DNA from 2 places in the Brochothrix thermosphacta DSM 20171 genome. Region 1 is predicted to be linked to the other one. Evidence: a T-box and tRNA genes for the amino acid it is inferred to sense, from the RefSeq annotation. Region 1 holds a T-box; the other holds one or more tRNA genes.

Region 1 (8,773 bases):
TAAACACCATCAAACATATGTAACAAACGTTAACAAAGCTTTGGAAGGACATGCTGATTTAGCATCAAAATCAATTGAAGAATTGGTAGCAGATTTAGCAAGCGTTCCTGAAGATATCAAAGCTGCTGTACGTAACAGTGGTGGCGGACATGCCAATCACTCATTCTTCTGGACTTCAATTTCACCAAACGGTGGGGGAAAACCAGTTGGCGAATTAGCTGAAGCAATCGATGCTAAATTCGGTTCATTCGAAGCCTTCCAAGAAAAATTCACAGCAGCTGCAACTGGCCGCTTTGGTTCTGGTTGGGCATGGTTAGTATTATCAAACGGTGAGCTTGAAATTACTTCTACAGCTAACCAAGATTCTCCATTAACAGATGGTAAAACACCTGTCATTGGTATTGATGTTTGGGAACATGCTTATTACCTTAACTACCAAAACCGTCGTCCTGAATACATCAAAGCGTTTTACAACGTTGTTGATTGGTCAAAAGCAAACGAAGTATTTAACGCAGCAAAATAAAGAATAAGATAAAGTGTTGGTGGCTAATTGCTACCAACGCTTTTTTTACGTTTTAAAAAGGTTAGAACCGTATTTAGGATATTAACATTGACAAATGGGTTGTTACCCACTAGTATTGTATTTAACAACTTCATGAATATATGCAAAGAAGGAACGAAGTAAATCCCTTATCACTAGTTGAGAGAGCTTGTGGTCGCTGCGAACAAGTCTATATAAGGTGATTGAATTACACTCTGGAGCATTTGTACAGCAATGTACAACGGGTCATACCGTTAACTATACAAGCAGTAACCTTTTGGGGTTATTAAAATAGGGTGGTACCACGGTGAATATCGTCCCTTCGTTTCTTATAGAAGCGGAGGGGCTTTTTTGTGTCTATGAAGAAAAAAAGGAGATGGAAAAAAATGAATATTATTGAAGAATTAGAATGGCGCGATGCGATATACCAACAAACAGATGCAGCTGGTTTGAAAGAATTAACTGAAAAAGAAAGCATTTCATTGTATTGTGGTATGGATCCAACAGGAGATAGCATGCATATCGGGCATTTAATCCCATTTATGATTTTACGACGTTTCCAACTCGCAGGACATCGTCCAATTTTCTTAATGGGCGGCGCTACAGGATCAATTGGTGATCCAAGTGGTAAAGCAGAAGAGCGTCAATTACAATCGATGGAACAAATTAATCAAAATGTGGAATCATTACGTGCCCAATTAGAAAAATTATTTGATTTTTCAGGTGAAAATGGTGCGATTTTAGTTAATAACTATGATTGGACGAAGTCTTTAAGCGTGTTGGATTTCTTGCGTGATATCGGTAAACGTTTCAACGTGAACACAATGTTAAGCAAAGACATTGTCGCAAATCGTTTAGAAACAGGGATTTCATTTACAGAGTTTAGCTACCAAATATTACAAGCAATGGATTACAATCATCTATACGAACACAACAACTGTCGTTTACAAATTGGTGGAAGTGACCAATGGGGTAATATTACGGCTGGTCTTGAATTGATTCGTAAAGAGCATGGCGATAAATCGAAAGCCTTTGGTTTAACAATTCCATTAATGCTGAAGTCGGATGGAACCAAATTTGGTAAAACAGCTGGTGGTGCAATTTGGTTAAACCCAGAAAAAACAACACCGTATGAATTTTATCAATTTTGGTTAAATACAGATGACCGTGATGTCGTTAAATACTTGAAATACTTCACGTTTTTGGATGAAGCAACGATTACAGCATTGTCTGAAAAAGTAGCAACTGAACCACATCTACGTGCAGCACAAAAAACATTAGCAAGTGAAATGACAACTTTCGTTCATAGTCAAGCGGCGTTAGATCAAGCAATCAAAATATCAGCAGCGTTATTTAGTGGTGATATTAAAGGCCTAACAGCAGATGAAATTGAAGTTGGTTTTAAAGATGTGCCATCGTTTGAAGGTGATAAAAACAGCGAATTAAATATCGTTGATTGGCTTGTAGCCTTGAAAATTGAACCAAGTAAACGTCAAGCGCGTGAAGACGTAACAAATGGTGCAATTTACATCAATGGTGAGCGTCAACAAGATACAACAGCAATCATTGCTGCAGAAGACCGTATTGGTGATCGTTTTACACTTGTACGTAAAGGTAAGAAAAAATACCATCTTGTTACTTATAAATAAGTGCAAAAAAAACAGAATCGATATAATCGATTCTGTTTTTTATTTAATTTTTGTTGCGGCGTCTCAACATTACGAGTGATGAGGCGATCACTGCGATACCTAAAAGTGGCAACAATGGCGATTGCTTATCACCTGTTTTAGGTAGTAACGATGCGTTATTTTTTGTAGTTTCTGCGATGGTTGATGTTGGTACTATCGTTTGAGATGAATCAGCGGTGTTTTCATCGAATACCTCATACTCAACGTAGCTAAATTCTTCTTTTTCGTGTAGAAGGATAAACTCTTCTGAGTCATCACCAGAGTCAATTTTCTCTTGTTGCTCATTTGTTTGATCAGGAAGAGTTGGTTCAGGTAGAGTCGGTGATATTAACTCGGAAACAAGCTGGAAGCCATTAATCACCGTATGTACTTCGCCTTCTGGACTCGTTTCAGTGAAGGTTGCAAAATAACTCCCATCATCCAGACCTTTTAATAGCTCAACCAAATTGGAGATTTCAGAACCACTACCACTATATAGAACGTTACCTTCGATGTCGAGTATTTCCCATGTTAAGGTTGAATCTTCAATTGTTTGTGTCCCTGTAATTTTTTCTGGGTTGATATTTTTATCGATTGTAAGGGTCGCTTCTGGGTGTCTGACAGTAAAAACGTCATGAGAACTGTGCGTTTCGTCTTCTGGACTAATTTCTGTAAATGTAACGGTATAGTCGCCAGCTAATAATGCTAAGAGTTCTTTTTCTGGCACCTCAGAACCGATACCACTCATAACTTCTGCCCCATTTTTATCAGTAATAACCCATGTTAACTCTGATTCAGTCATTGTTTGTGTTCCTGTAATGTTATTAGGATTAAAAGGCTTGTTAACAGTTGTTGTTGTTTCAGGATGGCGAACAATAAAGTCACCAGTAGACGTATGCATTTCACCTTCAGGACTCTTTTCTGCAAATGTCACATGATAACTCCCCGGTTTTAGCTGTGCTAAAAAGTCAGTAGGGATATCAGAACCAGTACCAGATTTTATAATCGCACCTTGTGCATCAGTGAGAATCCATACTAATTCGGAATCTGATATTGTTTGTGTCCCCGTAATTTTATCAGGATTGAATGGTTTATTAACCGTTGTCGTCGTCTCAGGGTGGCGAATTGTAAATTCACCTTGTGAACTGTGAGTCTCATTTTCAGGACTCATTTCAGTGTATGTAACGACATAAGTCCCAATTGCTAATTTGTCTAATAAACTAGTAGGGACGTCAGTTCCAGAGCCTGATTCAATAAGTTTCCCACTCTCATCTTTCAATACCCATGTTAAAACAGATTCAGCAATTGTTTGTGTCCCTTTAATAGAATGGGGATTAAATGGGCAATCAATAGTCGTTGTTGTTTCGGGATGACGTACTAAAAATTTATCAGTTGATACATGTGTTTCGCCTTCAGGGCTTGTTTCCGTAAACGTTGCTTCATATTTTCCGCCCGCTAATGATGCTAACTGCTTTTCAGAAATAATTGGACCGTTCCCTGATAATACAACGGCACCTGCCTCATTGAGTAATTGCCAAGTTAGGGTTGAGTCCGCAATTTTTTTTGTTCCCGTCACTTTTTCGGGATTGATTGGCTTATCAATTGAAATAGTTGTTTCGGGGTGTCTAATTTTGAAAGAACCTTCAGAAACACTTGTTTCATTTTCAGGACTATGTTCAGTGAAGAAAACACTATAACTGCCGTCCCCTAAAGCGTTGGTTTGTTCAACGGGTACAGTATTACCTGTGCCATTAATCAGAACAGTGCCACTACTATCTTTTACTTCCCAAGTTAAAGTTGATTCAGTGATTTTTTTTGTTCCAGTAATTGATGTGGGATTATATGTACCAACAACACTAGTCGTTGATTCAGGATGACGAATTAAAAATGAATCTGTCGTTGTATCTAGTACAGGATTCCCATATTTAGAAATTAAAGTGGCCGTTGTTTCAACAGTATAAACACCTTCTGGTAATTGGTTGAGGGTTGCTTGTGATACAGCAGCAGAGGACTCCGTTGCCACAACATTTCCAGCTTCATCTATTATTTTCCAAATGTTGCTAGCCGTTGTTTTATCAGAGCCAACAGTGATAGTAGATGGATTGATTTTATCAAAAGTGCCAGTAATATCGATTGTAGCAGCGACACGTTCAATATTCATTTTCACACGACCCGTATCGAATAATGAGCCGAATTCATCGATGACGTATGAGCGTAAGGATAAAACATATTCACCATCTGGGTAAGTGGTAGCATCAGAAAAATCAATTGTTCCACCATAAGGGATTTGGATTTCACCTTGTCCAAGATTAGCTGGTCCAGATACAATTTCATAAGTTAATTTATCTTTATAAGGATCATAAGGATAGTCGACTGTTAATTGTGTCGTTAAATCAAAATTACGATAAAGTGCATCAGCTCCACTATCAAAACCGTTAAGATTATGAATAGAAAAGAGTTTAATGTCGTAAGGTGAGATTTTTTTTGTCTCGTTTTTCTCAGCATGTTTCTCGGTATTAGTTGATACAGGTTGTATATCTTTAGTCGTTTTTAAGTTCTCATCATTGGCAGACGCTAATGTAGCAGGTAACGAAGCCAACAGTGTTGAGACAGCTATTAAGCCGTAACTCATTTTTTTATTCATTTTTGTAAATCCTCCTAATTAATAATATAACAGCGAAAATCCGTAAATTTTGACAGTCTTTATACTAATTATGCAGGATAGATATCTCAAGTGTGAGTCCATTATTTGTTTTATTTTATTAAAAAAATGAGTAGCACTTAGTTAAATTAAACGATAGGTAGTTGGTATAATGTTTAGCTATTATCTAAACGGGTATAATATCTATGTAACAGGTCACCAGAAAATCGAAAGGAGTGATAACAATGATGAGACGAAACATTAGTCAGCGTCACATGTTATTTCAACTGACGATGGTGCGTGCACCGGAACGAACGGATAACACATAAAGCCATTGCGAGTCCATCCGGGACGCCCATTCAGAATGTAAGACAAACATGTGCAAAGATTGTAAAAGGTCTACAAGCAATATGCAGTTAAACATTAAGAAGGGTAAGAAAAAACGCGAAAGTCGTGAAGATAATCGTTGTTAAACCAGATGTATTAGTGTTTTGTTTAAAGAACAGCAAGGCAATTGGAAAAGTTTAAAATTAACAACCAAGTAACTGTTAGACGCGTGATTCGATAGTGCAACGTGGAAAACTAGTATGTACCGTTAATTTAAGCAAGTGAAAAAAACTGCGGAACAGAAGATTTGAAACAAAAGTACAAAATAGTGAACGATTACGTGTAGTGTATCTGAAATATAATGAGTGTTACCGTAGGTAAACAACTTGTACAAGTTGCGGAGTGAAATGAGAGAGTGTGCTAAAATGGCACTCTCTTTTTTGTATCTTTACGATGTGATATACTGATTGTACAGTTTTGCGCGTAAAAATATATATTAGGGGTGGGAATTATACTTAGGGATATTGTTGTACTGAAAGATTATTATAGCGACCAATTAGAGCATTTGGATTTAACTAAGAGAGGCATCAATCTCATAATGAGCGATGTTCCTGAAATATTTGAAAAAAAATCGTCTTGCGATCAAGCAGTGATATTGAAGATGACCGAAATGACACCTGAAAAACTAGCGGCAATGATTAAACTGGGAAAAGAAGCTAATCGCTACAAAGTGCCACTTTTATTAGAACCAATCGCAGTTGGAGAATCGATTGAACAGTTTCATTCATTTCAAGAATTGATTAAATATCTTTCTTTTGATGTGATTATCGCGGATTTCACAACGATACTTGCTTTGTCTGGCCGTAAAAGTATGGGGGATGGGCTAGAGATTATTAGAGAGAATGAACAATTATTAGCTGAAATAGCGAATGTTTATCAATCAGTTATTGTAGTTGAAGCGGAAACTGTTTTTATTAGTGCAGGAGCTTCTTTAATTGAGAATGATGCTGTACAAGCTAAAGGTTTCAATTTAGCACTAATGACGGCTAAATACTTAGCTGATGGTGAGCAAGAAGTAAGTGCAATTCAGCATGCATTATCATTCATTGAGTAAAAGTAAGGCTATCAAGACTTGAAAATTAGATTATCATCTAATTTTTGAGAGGTCTTTTTTATATTGAAAAGCTAATTTTGCTTTTGAGTCGCATAAAAATTGTTATTATTATCTTTTGAAACTAACAGAATCAAATAAAAAAACTTATTGGATTGTAGATCAGCTTCTACAATCCTTTTTTGCGTGGTTCAGCGATTTTATTTTAAAAGGAATTTATATAAATATCGATATTTTTTGGAAAAATGGTGTTAATGACATATTTCATCACCAACACCATAAATTATAAATCCGAAATTATTTACTCCTACTGCTCTGAATAAATACAGATTATCTATGAATATTTTCAAGAGTTTATTATTACTTATAATAAAAACAGCTATTGAAGAAGGAATGGTACTCTTACGACATTAATAAATGGATTGGTACTCTCATGGCATTAACATAAGGTTTGGTACTCAATTGCTATCGCAATTTCCGTCCCATACTGTTCTCGTATAGCGGATAAATCCGCTACGATAACAGCACCCATACTATTTGCGTAAGTTCATGACTTCGTTACGATAGTTGAAACAAAAAAAGCCATTCCCGTAGGAATGGCTTTTCGAATATAACGGTGTTGCTTAACGTGAGTAAAACTCAACGATAAACGCTTCGTTAATTTCTGGGTGTAATTCAGAACGTTCTGGTAAGCGTACTAACGATCCAACGATTTTTTCAGCGTCGAAAGTTAAGTATTCAGCTACTGCTGGTGCCACTTCTAAAGACTCTTTAATAGAAGAGTTGTTAAGTGATTTTTCACGAACAGAGATAACTTGACCAGGATCTACTTGGTATGAAGGAATATCAACACGTTTACCATCGACTAAAATATGACCATGGTTTACTAATTGACGAGCTCCACGACGAGTACGAGCTAAACCTAAACGGTATACTACGTTATCTAAACGTTGCTCTAAAAGGATCATAAAGTTTTCACCTTGTTTACCTTGTAGTTTACCAGCACGTAAGAAAGTGTTGTGGTATTGACGTTCAGTTATACCGAACATGTGACGTAATTTTTGTTTTTCTTGTTGTTGTAAAGCGTATTCGCTTAATTTTGTACGTTGCGTAGGGCCATGTTGACCTGGAGCATACGGACGTTTTTCTAATTCTTTACCTGTTCCTAGAAGTGAAAGGCCTAAGCGGCGAGACAATTTCCAAGATGGACCTGTATAACGAGCCATTGAGAGACTCCTCCTTTGAATTTGTTTTAGCATAAAACAAATACGGATATGATTTACTACTAGCGGATTTCATCTTTACATACCTTCACCATGCAGCCGCAGGTTACACGATACACCTCGTTGTTAAAACGGGAATGAAATACTGACCTAGCAGCCACACATCAGCTGCACTATTTTACACAATGATTAGTATAACCCGAATGTAGTTGTTAAGTCAAGCTCTACAGTTTAAAGATATGTAACTACTTGCTCTAAATAGTGTTTGTCATGGTCAGAAAAACGCTTTTTAATCGGGGCATCAATATCTAAAACACCGATTAATTTGTTATCTTTAACAATAGGGATAACAATTTCAGATAAAGAAGCACTGTCACAGGCAATATGGCCGGGGAAAGCATTTACATCTGGAACGACGATACTTTCAAGACTTTCTGCTGCGGTGCCACACACGCCTTTTCCTAATGGGATATGGACACAGGCAACTTTACCTTGGAAGGGTCCTAATATAAGTTCATCTTGTTCATAAAGGTAAAAACCAACCCAGTTAATATCTTCAAGTGTTTCGTTTAGTAAAGCAGAGACGTTGCTCATGTTGGCGATTAAGTTGTTTTCGCCCATCAAGAGTGCCTCGGTTTGTTTGATTAAACGTTCGTATTGCTTTGAATCTGTCATTAAAAATCCCTCCTATAAATAAATATACGGTTAAAACATAACTATTAGTCTGAAAAAAACAGCTCTAACATTTTATTTTTTCACGTAATAGTGTTATTATAGACTATGTCTATGGACATTTGAAAATTAAAAAATCGAAAAAAATAATGGTATACATTAATGAAGCTAACGACAGGGGGATGACCATGTTTTTAAAAGTCTTAATCGTTTTTATCGTCATTGTAATTATCATCTTAGTGGTATTTTATATGATGAGACGTCGTGCGGATAAATTAATTGAAGCACTCGAAATTAGGAAAAAAGTATTATTCGATCGACCTGTCATTGATAAACTAAATTCAGTGAAAAAGATTGCACTTAGTGGTGAAACAAAAGAAGCGTTTGAGGGTGAACGTCAACGTTGGGAGCACTTAATCGATAAAAACTTGCCGAAAGTGGAGGAATTACTTCATGAAATGGAGCAAGATAATGAGATGTTTCGTATTACATCAGTGAAACCGACAGCGTTAGAAACTGAAAGATTATTAGATAGTATGGAAAAAGAAATTGATACTATTACAAAGAATCTTGATCGTTTAACTAAACATC
Region 2 (8,773 bases), 320 kb from region 1:
TGGCCGATTCTCAGTGTTAACAGCAGTAGGTCTTTTACCAATTGCAGCAGCTGGAATCGATACGGATGCTATCTTAGCAGGTGCACGTCAAGCAAGTGAAGACTTACGTAGTCCGAAAATCTCTGAAAACATTGCTTACCAATATGCAGTAGCGCGTAATGTTTTGTACAGCAAAGGTAAAACTGTTGAGATGTTAATCAACTATGAACCAAGCTTGCAATACTTTAACGAATGGTGGAAACAATTGTTTGGCGAAAGTGAAGGTAAAGATCAAAAAGGTATCTATCCTTCGTCAGCAAATTACTCAACAGATTTACACTCTTTAGGTCAATATGTTCAAGAAGGTCGTCGTATTCTTATGGAAACAGTTGTTAAAGTTGCAGAACCACGCTTTGATATTGATATTCCATCTGATGAAAAAAATCTTGATGGTTTGAACTTCCTTGCTGGTAAAACAGTTGATTATGTAAATGAAAAAGCTTTCCAAGGTACTTTGTTAGCACATACTGATGGTGATGTTCCTAACTTTGTAGTAGAAATCCCTAAATTAGATGAATTTTCTTTAGGATACTTGATTTACTTCTTTGAAAAAGCAGTTGGTCTTTCTGGTTACTTATTAGGAGTTAACCCATTTGATCAACCAGGTGTTGAAGCGTACAAGAAAAATATGTTTGCGCTTTTAGGAAAACCTGGTTTTGAAGCAGAAAAAGCTGAACTAGAAGCCCGCTTAGATAAATAAATATTAGCTAAACCGCTTGGGGACTATATCCCTGAGCGGTTTTATCTTTTTTTTGATTTAATACACATAAAAATGTTGCCAAAAGTATTGGTTATCATATATACTAAGTAAACAGTTCGCAAAAACATATGCACTATCTAGAAGCGGTTTAAATGTTTCTTATGAGAAAAAGTTTTTTATTAAGAAAAACTGTTGACATATAAATGCGTAGCTGATATGATAGTATTTGTTGAGTGAGAGACGCTTATAGCAAGCGAAACACCTGCTAAACATTATTTAAAATAATGTTGACACAGAGCACACAACGTGATAGTATTAAGAAGTTGTCAGCGAGAGTTTGACAGCGATTGACCTTTGAAAACTGAATGAACGAAAAGACATATTATATGCTTAAACTCTTCGGAGTTTAACCAATTAATTTCGTAACGCAAACAAGTAACAAATTTTTAGCTAGCGAACTAGTTAAGGATCATTTGATGGTTTAAACACTATCACTTTTTAACGAGAGTTTGATCCTGGCTCAGGACGAACGCTGGCGGCGTGCCTAATACATGCAAGTCGAACGAACGGATAAAGAGCTTGCTCTTTTGAAGTTAGTGGCGGACGGGTGAGTAACACGTGGGTAACCTGCCTCACAGCTGGGGATAACATCGAGAAATCGATGCTAATACCGAATGTGCTGAACATCATAAGATGTTCAAGTGAAAGACGGTTTCGGCTGTCACTGTGAGATGGACCCGCGCTGGATTAGCTAGTTGGTAAGGTAATGGCTTACCAAGGCGACGATCCATAGCCGACCTGAGAGGGTGATCGGCCACATTGGGACTGAGACACGGCCCAAACTCCTACGGGAGGCAGCAGTAGGGAATCTTCGGCAATGGACGAAAGTCTGACCGAGCAACGCCGCGTGAGCGAAGAAGGCCTTCGGGTCGTAAAGCTCTGTTGTTAGAGAAGAACATGGGTGAGAGTAACTGTTCACCCCTTGACGGTATCTAACCAGAAAGCCACGGCTAACTACGTGCCAGCAGCCGCGGTAATACGTAGGTGGCAAGCGTTGTCCGGAATTATTGGGCGTAAAGCGCGCGCAGGCGGTCTCTTAAGTCTGATGTGAAAGCCCCCGGCTCAACCGGGGAGGGTCATTGGAAACTGGGAGACTTGAGGACAGAAGAGGAGAGTGGAATTCCAAGTGTAGCGGTGAAATGCGTAGATATTTGGAGGAACACCAGTGGCGAAGGCGGCTCTCTGGTCTGTTACTGACGCTGAGGCGCGAAAGCGTGGGGAGCAAACAGGATTAGATACCCTGGTAGTCCACGCCGTAAACGATGAGTGCTAAGTGTTAGGGGGTTTCCGCCCCTTAGTGCTGCAGTTAACGCATTAAGCACTCCGCCTGGGGAGTACGACCGCAAGGTTGAAACTCAAAGGAATTGACGGGGGCCCGCACAAGCGGTGGAGCATGTGGTTTAATTCGAAGCAACGCGAAGAACCTTACCAGGTCTTGACATCCTTTGACCATTCTGGAGACAGAACTTTCCCTTCGGGGACAAAGTGACAGGTGGTGCATGGTTGTCGTCAGCTCGTGTCGTGAGATGTTGGGTTAAGTCCCGCAACGAGCGCAACCCTTGATTTTAGTTGCCAGCATTTAGTTGGGCACTCTAAAGTGACTGCCGGTGTAAGCCGGAGGAAGGTGGGGATGACGTCAAATCATCATGCCCCTTATGACCTGGGCTACACACGTGCTACAATGGATAATACAAAGGGTCGCGAAGCCGCGAGGTGGAGCCAATCCCATAAAATTATTCTCAGTTCGGATTGCAGGCTGCAACTCGCCTGCATGAAGCCGGAATCGCTAGTAATCGTAGATCAGCATGCTACGGTGAATACGTTCCCGGGCCTTGTACACACCGCCCGTCACACCACGAGAGTTTGTAACACCCAAAGCCGGTTTGGTAACCTTCGGGAGCTAGCCGTCTAAGGTGGGATAGATAATTGGGGTGAAGTCGTAACAAGGTAGCCGTATCGGAAGGTGCGGCTGGATCACCTCCTTTCTAAGGAATAGGAACACATCTTCGGATGTGATAATGTTACAAATTAATTGTTATATGTTATGTCTAGCGTTCATTTAGTTTTGAGAAGTCAATCTTCTCCAAAGGGCCTATAGCTCAGCTGGTTAGAGCGCACGCCTGATAAGCGTGAGGTCGATGGTTCGAGTCCATTTAGGCCCACCATTAAATTACATACCCTTAAACGGGGCCTTAGCTCAGCTGGGAGAGCGCCTGCCTTGCACGCAGGAGGTCAGCGGTTCGATCCCGCTAGGCTCCACCAATTTTAAATTTGTTCTTTGAAAACTGAATACTAATTGATATTAAATAGAAAGACCAAGTAACAACCGAGACTCATTTTAGGTGATTTATAATCATCAGATCGTATCGCACGATCAACCAGACATGTGTTCATCATGTCGAACTTTGCCTCTTCGGAGGCAAGGTAAAGACGAAGTTGTTTTTTTATCAATCGAGGAAGAACGAGCACTCGTAAGTAATTGTACTTCGGTACATGTCTGAGAGCGCGCAATTCTGACAAAGAGAGATAGGAAAAGAAGTAAGTCTGAAGGTTAAGTTAGAAAGGGCGCACGGTGAATGCCTTGGCACTAGGAGCCGATGAAGGACGGGACTAACACCGATATGCTTTGGGGAGCTGTACGTAAGCTTTGATCCAGAGATTTCCGAATGGGGAAACCTACTATGCTTGATCGCATAGTGTCTTCAACTGAATACATAGGTTGTTGACGGCAGACGCAGGGAACTGAAACATCTTATTACCTGCAGGAAGAGAAAGAAAAATCGATTTCCTAAGTAGCGGCGAGCGAAACGGAAACAGCCCAAACCAAAGAGCTTGCTCTTTGGGGTTGTAGGACACTCTACACGGAGTTACAAAAGAAACGTTTAGTTGAGTAACCTGGAAAGGTTAACCAAAGAGGGTAACAGTCCCGTAAACGAAAAGCGTTTCTCTCCAGAGTGGATCCTGAGTACGGCGGGACACGAGAAATCCCGTCGGAATCCACGGGGACCATCCCGTAAGGCTAAATACTCCCTAGTGACCGATAGTGTACCAGTACCGTGAGGGAAAGGTGAAAAGAACCCCGGAAGGGGAGTGAAATAGTTCCTGAAACCGTGTGCCTACAAGTAGTTAAAGCCCGTTAATGGGTGATAGCGTGCCTTTTGTAGAATGAACCGGCGAGTTACGTTTACTAGCAAGGTTAAGTTGATAAGACGGAGCCGCAGCGAAAGCGAGTCTGAATAGGGCGAATTAGTTAGTAGGCGTAGACCCGAAACCAGGTGATCTACCCATGTCCAGGATGAAGGTAAGGTAAAACTTACTGGAGGTCCGAACCCACGTAAGTTGAAAATTGCGGGGATGAGGTGTGGGTAGCGGAGAAATTCCAATCGAACCTGGAGATAGCTGGTTCTCTCCGAAATAGCTTTAGGGCTAGCCTCGAGGTTGAGAGTCATGGAGGTAGAGCACTGTTTGAACTAGGGGCCCATCTAGGGTTACTGAATTCAGATAAACTCCGAATGCCATCGACTTATACTCGGGAGTCAGACAGTGAGTGATAAGATCCATTGTCGAGAGGGAAACAGCCCAGACCACCAGTTAAGGTCCCTAAATATACGTTAAGTGGAAAAGGATGTAGTATTGCTTAGACAACTAGGATGTTGGCTCAGAAGCAGCCACCATTTAAAGAGTGCGTAATAGCTCACTAGTCGAGTGACACCGCGCCGAAAATGTACCGGGGCTAAACGTATTACCGAAACTGTGGATGGACATCTAAGATGTCCGTGGTAGGAGAGCGTTCTAAGGACAGTGAAGTCAGACCGAGAGGACTGGTGGAGTGCTTAGAAGTGAGAATGCCGGTATGAGTAGCGAAAGACGGGTGAGAATCCCGTCCACCGAATATCTAAGGTTTCCTGGGGAAGGCTCGTCCGCCCAGGGTTAGTCGGGACCTAAGCTGAGGCCGATAGGCGTAGGCGATGGACAACAGATTGATATTTCTGTACCAGTCATTAATGTTTGAGCGATGGGGGGACGCAGGAGGATACGAACGCATGCTGATGGATATGCATGTACAAGCAATTAGGCAGGGAAGTAGGCAAATCCGCTTTCCGTGTAAGCTGAGTTGTGATGTGGTGGCACCTAGTGCCGTAGGTTCTGATTCCACACTGCCAAGAAAAGCCTCTAGTTAGTTAATGACTGCCCGTACCGCAATCCGACACAGGTAGATGAGGAGAGAATCCTAAGGTGAGCGAGAGAACTCTTGTTAAGGAACTCGGCAAAATGACCCCGTAACTTCGGGAGAAGGGGTGCTCTATTAAGGTGAAAGCCTGAGAGAGCCGCAGTGAATAGGCCCAAGCGACTGTTTACCAAAAACACAGGTCTATGCAAAATCGTAAGATGACGTATATGGGCTGACACCTGCCCGGTGCTGGAAGGTTAAGAGGAGTGCTTAGCGCAAGCGAAGGTGCGAATTGAAGCCCCAGTAAACGGCGGCCGTAACTATAACGGTCCTAAGGTAGCGAAATTCCTTGTCGGGTAAGTTCCGACCCGCACGAAAGGTGTAACGATTTGGGCACTGTCTCAACAAGAGACTCGGTGAAATTATAGTACCTGTGAAGATGCAGGTTACCCGCGACAGGACGGAAAGACCCCGTGGAGCTTTACTGCAATCTGATATTGAATGTTTGTGTCACTTGTACAGGATAGGTAGGAGCCTTAGATTCCGGAGCGCTAGCTTCGGAGGAGGCGTTGGTGGGATACTACCCTTGTGACATGACCATTCTAACCCGCACCCCTTATCGGGGTGGGAGACAGTGTCAGATGGGCAGTTTGACTGGGGCGGTCGCCTCCTAAAGAGTAACGGAGGCGCCCAAAGGTTCCCTCAGAATGGTTGGAAATCATTCGCAGAGTGTAAAGGCACAAGGGAGCTTGACTGTGAGACCTACAAGTCGAACAGGGACGAAAGTCGGGCTTAGTGATCCGGTGGTTCCGCATGGAAGGGCCATCGCTCAACGGATAAAAGCTACCCCGGGGATAACAGGCTTATCTCCCCCAAGAGTCCACATCGACGGGGAGGTTTGGCACCTCGATGTCGGCTCATCGCATCCTGGGGCTGTAGTCGGTCCCAAGGGTTGGGCTGTTCGCCCATTAAAGCGGTACGCGAGCTGGGTTCAGAACGTCGTGAGACAGTTCGGTCCCTATCCGTCGCGGGCGCAGGAAATTTGAGAGGAGCTGTCCTTAGTACGAGAGGACCGGGATGGACACACCGCTGGTGTACCAGTTGTTCCGCCAGGAGCATCGCTGGGTAGCTATGTGTGGAAGGGATAAACGCTGAAAGCATCTAAGCGTGAAGCCCCCCTCGAGATGAGATTTCCCATCACTTTATGTGAGTAAGACCCCTGAGAGACGATCAGGTTGATAGGTTCGGAGTGGAAGTACAGCAATGTATGGAGCGGACGAATACTAATAGGTCGAGGACTTAACCTTATTAATTTTTAAAAAAGCGAAAATGACGATTGGTTGTCGCAAATTCTTTCTATATCAATAAGTATTCAGTTTTGAGAGTGCAAATTCTCTTGATAATTTCATATTATCCAAGCAATTAACAGGTAATGTATCTGTTAATATGAATTTTGTAAAAGCGAGTTATTCTAGGCGTTTATGAATCGATTGAGGAACATACTTAGGGTATGTGACAATTGAGATGAAGAAGACAACAACGAAAAACGAAGCTTAGATAAAATTCAAAAAAACGTTTGGTGACGATAGCAAAGAGGATACACCTGTTCCCATCCCGAACACAGTAGTTAAGCTCTTTAGCGCCGATGGTAGTTGGGGGTTTCCCCCTGTGAGAGTAGGACGTTGCCAAGCTGATTATCCGCAATAGCTCAGTTGGTAGAGCACACGACTGTTAATCGTGTTGTCGTAGGTTCGAGCCCTACTTGCGGAGTTAATATGGAGAGTTGTCCGAGTGGCCGAAGGAGCACGGTTGGAAACCGTGTAGGCAGTGTAAACTGTCTCAAGGGTTCAAATCCCTTACTCTCCGTACTAGACACTCCGAATATAACATTATGTCTTAAGGCCCGTTGGTCAAGCGGTTAAGACACCGCCCTTTCACGGCGGTATCACGGGTTCGAATCCCGTACGGGTCATTGCTTATACTATTATAAGTAGCAACATTGAAAGTCAGGGGGCTTAGCTCAGCTGGGAGAGCATCTGCCTTACAAGCAGAGGGTCGGCGGTTCGAGCCCGTCAGCCCCCACCATTTTTATTAATATTATCGCGGGATGGAGCAGTCTGGTAGCTCGTCGGGCTCATAACCCGAAGGTCGTTGGTTCAAATCCAGCTCCCGCAATTGCAAGTTAGCTTGCAAACAAGTTTTTGGTCTGGTAGTTCAGCTGGTTAGAATGCCTGCCTGTCACGCAGGAGGTCGCGGGTTCGAGTCCCGTCCAGACCGTTAGTTTTATGGCTCAGTAGCTCAGTTGGTAGAGCAACGGATTGAAGCTCCGTGTGTCGGCAGTTCGACTCTGTCCTGAGCCATTGCAACATCTATATGGAGGAGTAGCGAAGTGGCTAAACGCGACGGACTGTAAATCCGTTCCTTAGGGTTCAGTGGTTCGAATCCACTCTCCTCCACCATTTTTTATTTATATATTTTTTGATAGGGGCATAGTTTAACGGTAGAATAGAGGTCTCCAAAACCTTTGATGTGGGTTCGATTCCTACTGCCCCTGCCATTTTTTTACATTTAAACTATTATTACTATTATGGCGGTTGTGGTGAAGTGGTTAACACACCTGATTGTGGTTCAGGCATGCGTGGGTTCGATCCCCATCATCCGCCTTTTTTATATAGATAATATCCTTGGGGTGTAGCCAAGCGGTAAGGCAATGGATTTTGATTCCATCATGCGTAGGTTCGATCCCTGCCACCCCAGTTAATTAAATTAATTATTTTGCGAAAGTAGTTCAGTGGTAGAACATCACCTTGCCAAGGTGGGGGTCGCGAGTTCGAATCTCGTCTTTCGCTTTTTATTTTGTGGCGGTATAGCCAAGTGGTAAGGCAGAGGTCTGCAAAACCTTCACCACCGGTTCAAATCCGGTTACCGCCTCCATTATAATTATAATAAGTATATGCCGGCGTGGCGGAATTGGCAGACGCGCTGGACTCAAAATCCTGTGACCGCAAGGTCGTGCCGGTTCGACCCCGGCCGCCGGTATACTTAGAACCCCAACGCTTTTCGGAGTGTGAGAGGGTTCTTTTTTTTGTTTAAAACTGTTTTGAGTGACCACAAAGTGTCCATTCTCTTGTATAACTGATTAAAAAGGCTCTATAATTTATAGTGTTAGCGACATATTTCGTCACCAATACTATAAATTATAGAGCCTTTGTTTATCCTTTTTCTATTTAATTTTACCAGTGAAAATAGATTTTAGAAAGCCAATAAATGTTTGCTTGAATTTCAATTTATTTATTTGGTCACCTTGATTTCCAAAACGCATATTTGAAGATATTGAGAAGTAAGAAATACGTCCATCCATTTCTAATTTCACTTGATAACAGGGTATAATTCCTATTGTGCGTAATTTGAAGACACAAAAAGTATCAGGTTCTAACTGTATCATTTTGTATGGTTTGAAAATAATAGGAGTATAATTTTTTTTAAGACGTTTACGAAGATTAGTTTCAATGGTTGAATCTGTAGTAGCATTATACTTGTATAATTTTACATTTAGTTGCTTGTCATGAGAACCGAAAATCCAATAGAAAGTATCCACTCCTTCGGAATTATCATCGTAAAATAGAGTGCTTTTTTCTTTTTCATTAAATTTTTCATATTCTTCTTTTGATGATTTGCGTATTATAATATCTTTATATGAAAATCTTTTTTCGGTATACCAAATCCACAGGACTCCCAAAAGGAAAAGAGCACTAATGATCACTTTCCAGCCCAATCCCTTAATATCAAAATGAAATAACTCA

What was found. The T-box of region 1 lies ahead of tyrS (tyrosine--tRNA ligase). A T-box ahead of a tRNA ligase gene usually reads a tRNA of that ligase, here a tRNA-Tyr.
Region 2: it encodes a tRNA-Tyr, which carries the amino acid that the T-box ahead of tyrS (tyrosine--tRNA ligase) is inferred to sense. The anticodon was not compared.

The regions. Positions count from the first base shown of each region.
Region 1 is NZ_CP145608.1:696,118-704,890, forward strand. Features, by position in the region: gene V6S17_RS03560 (superoxide dismutase) at 1-523, shown strand, start outside; T-box leader at 660-866, shown strand; gene tyrS (tyrosine--tRNA ligase) at 928-2,190, shown strand; gene V6S17_RS03570 (LPXTG cell wall anchor domain-containing protein) at 2,234-4,852, opposite strand; gene V6S17_RS03575 (hydroxyethylthiazole kinase) at 5,679-6,290, shown strand; gene rpsD (30S ribosomal protein S4) at 6,911-7,513, opposite strand; gene V6S17_RS03585 (GAF domain-containing protein) at 7,742-8,185, opposite strand; gene V6S17_RS03590 (septation ring formation regulator EzrA) at 8,371-8,773, shown strand, end outside.
Region 2 is NZ_CP145608.1:379,092-387,864, forward strand. Features, by position in the region: gene V6S17_RS01975 (glucose-6-phosphate isomerase) at 1-739, shown strand, start outside; rRNA gene V6S17_RS01980 (16S ribosomal RNA) at 1,237-2,784, shown strand; tRNA gene V6S17_RS01985 (tRNA-Ile) at 2,888-2,964, shown strand; tRNA gene V6S17_RS01990 (tRNA-Ala) at 2,986-3,061, shown strand; rRNA gene V6S17_RS01995 (23S ribosomal RNA) at 3,349-6,277, shown strand; rRNA gene rrf (5S ribosomal RNA) at 6,546-6,661, shown strand; tRNA gene V6S17_RS02005 (tRNA-Asn) at 6,668-6,740, shown strand; tRNA gene V6S17_RS02010 (tRNA-Ser) at 6,748-6,836, shown strand; tRNA gene V6S17_RS02015 (tRNA-Glu) at 6,871-6,942, shown strand; tRNA gene V6S17_RS02020 (tRNA-Val) at 6,980-7,055, shown strand; tRNA gene V6S17_RS02025 (tRNA-Met) at 7,072-7,145, shown strand; tRNA gene V6S17_RS02030 (tRNA-Asp) at 7,174-7,247, shown strand; tRNA gene V6S17_RS02035 (tRNA-Phe) at 7,258-7,330, shown strand; tRNA gene V6S17_RS02040 (tRNA-Tyr) at 7,346-7,429, shown strand; tRNA gene V6S17_RS02045 (tRNA-Trp) at 7,454-7,527, shown strand; tRNA gene V6S17_RS02050 (tRNA-His) at 7,561-7,633, shown strand; tRNA gene V6S17_RS02055 (tRNA-Gln) at 7,656-7,727, shown strand; tRNA gene V6S17_RS02060 (tRNA-Gly) at 7,748-7,819, shown strand; tRNA gene V6S17_RS02065 (tRNA-Cys) at 7,831-7,904, shown strand; tRNA gene V6S17_RS02070 (tRNA-Leu) at 7,926-8,009, shown strand; gene V6S17_RS02075 (hypothetical protein) at 8,194-8,773, opposite strand, start outside.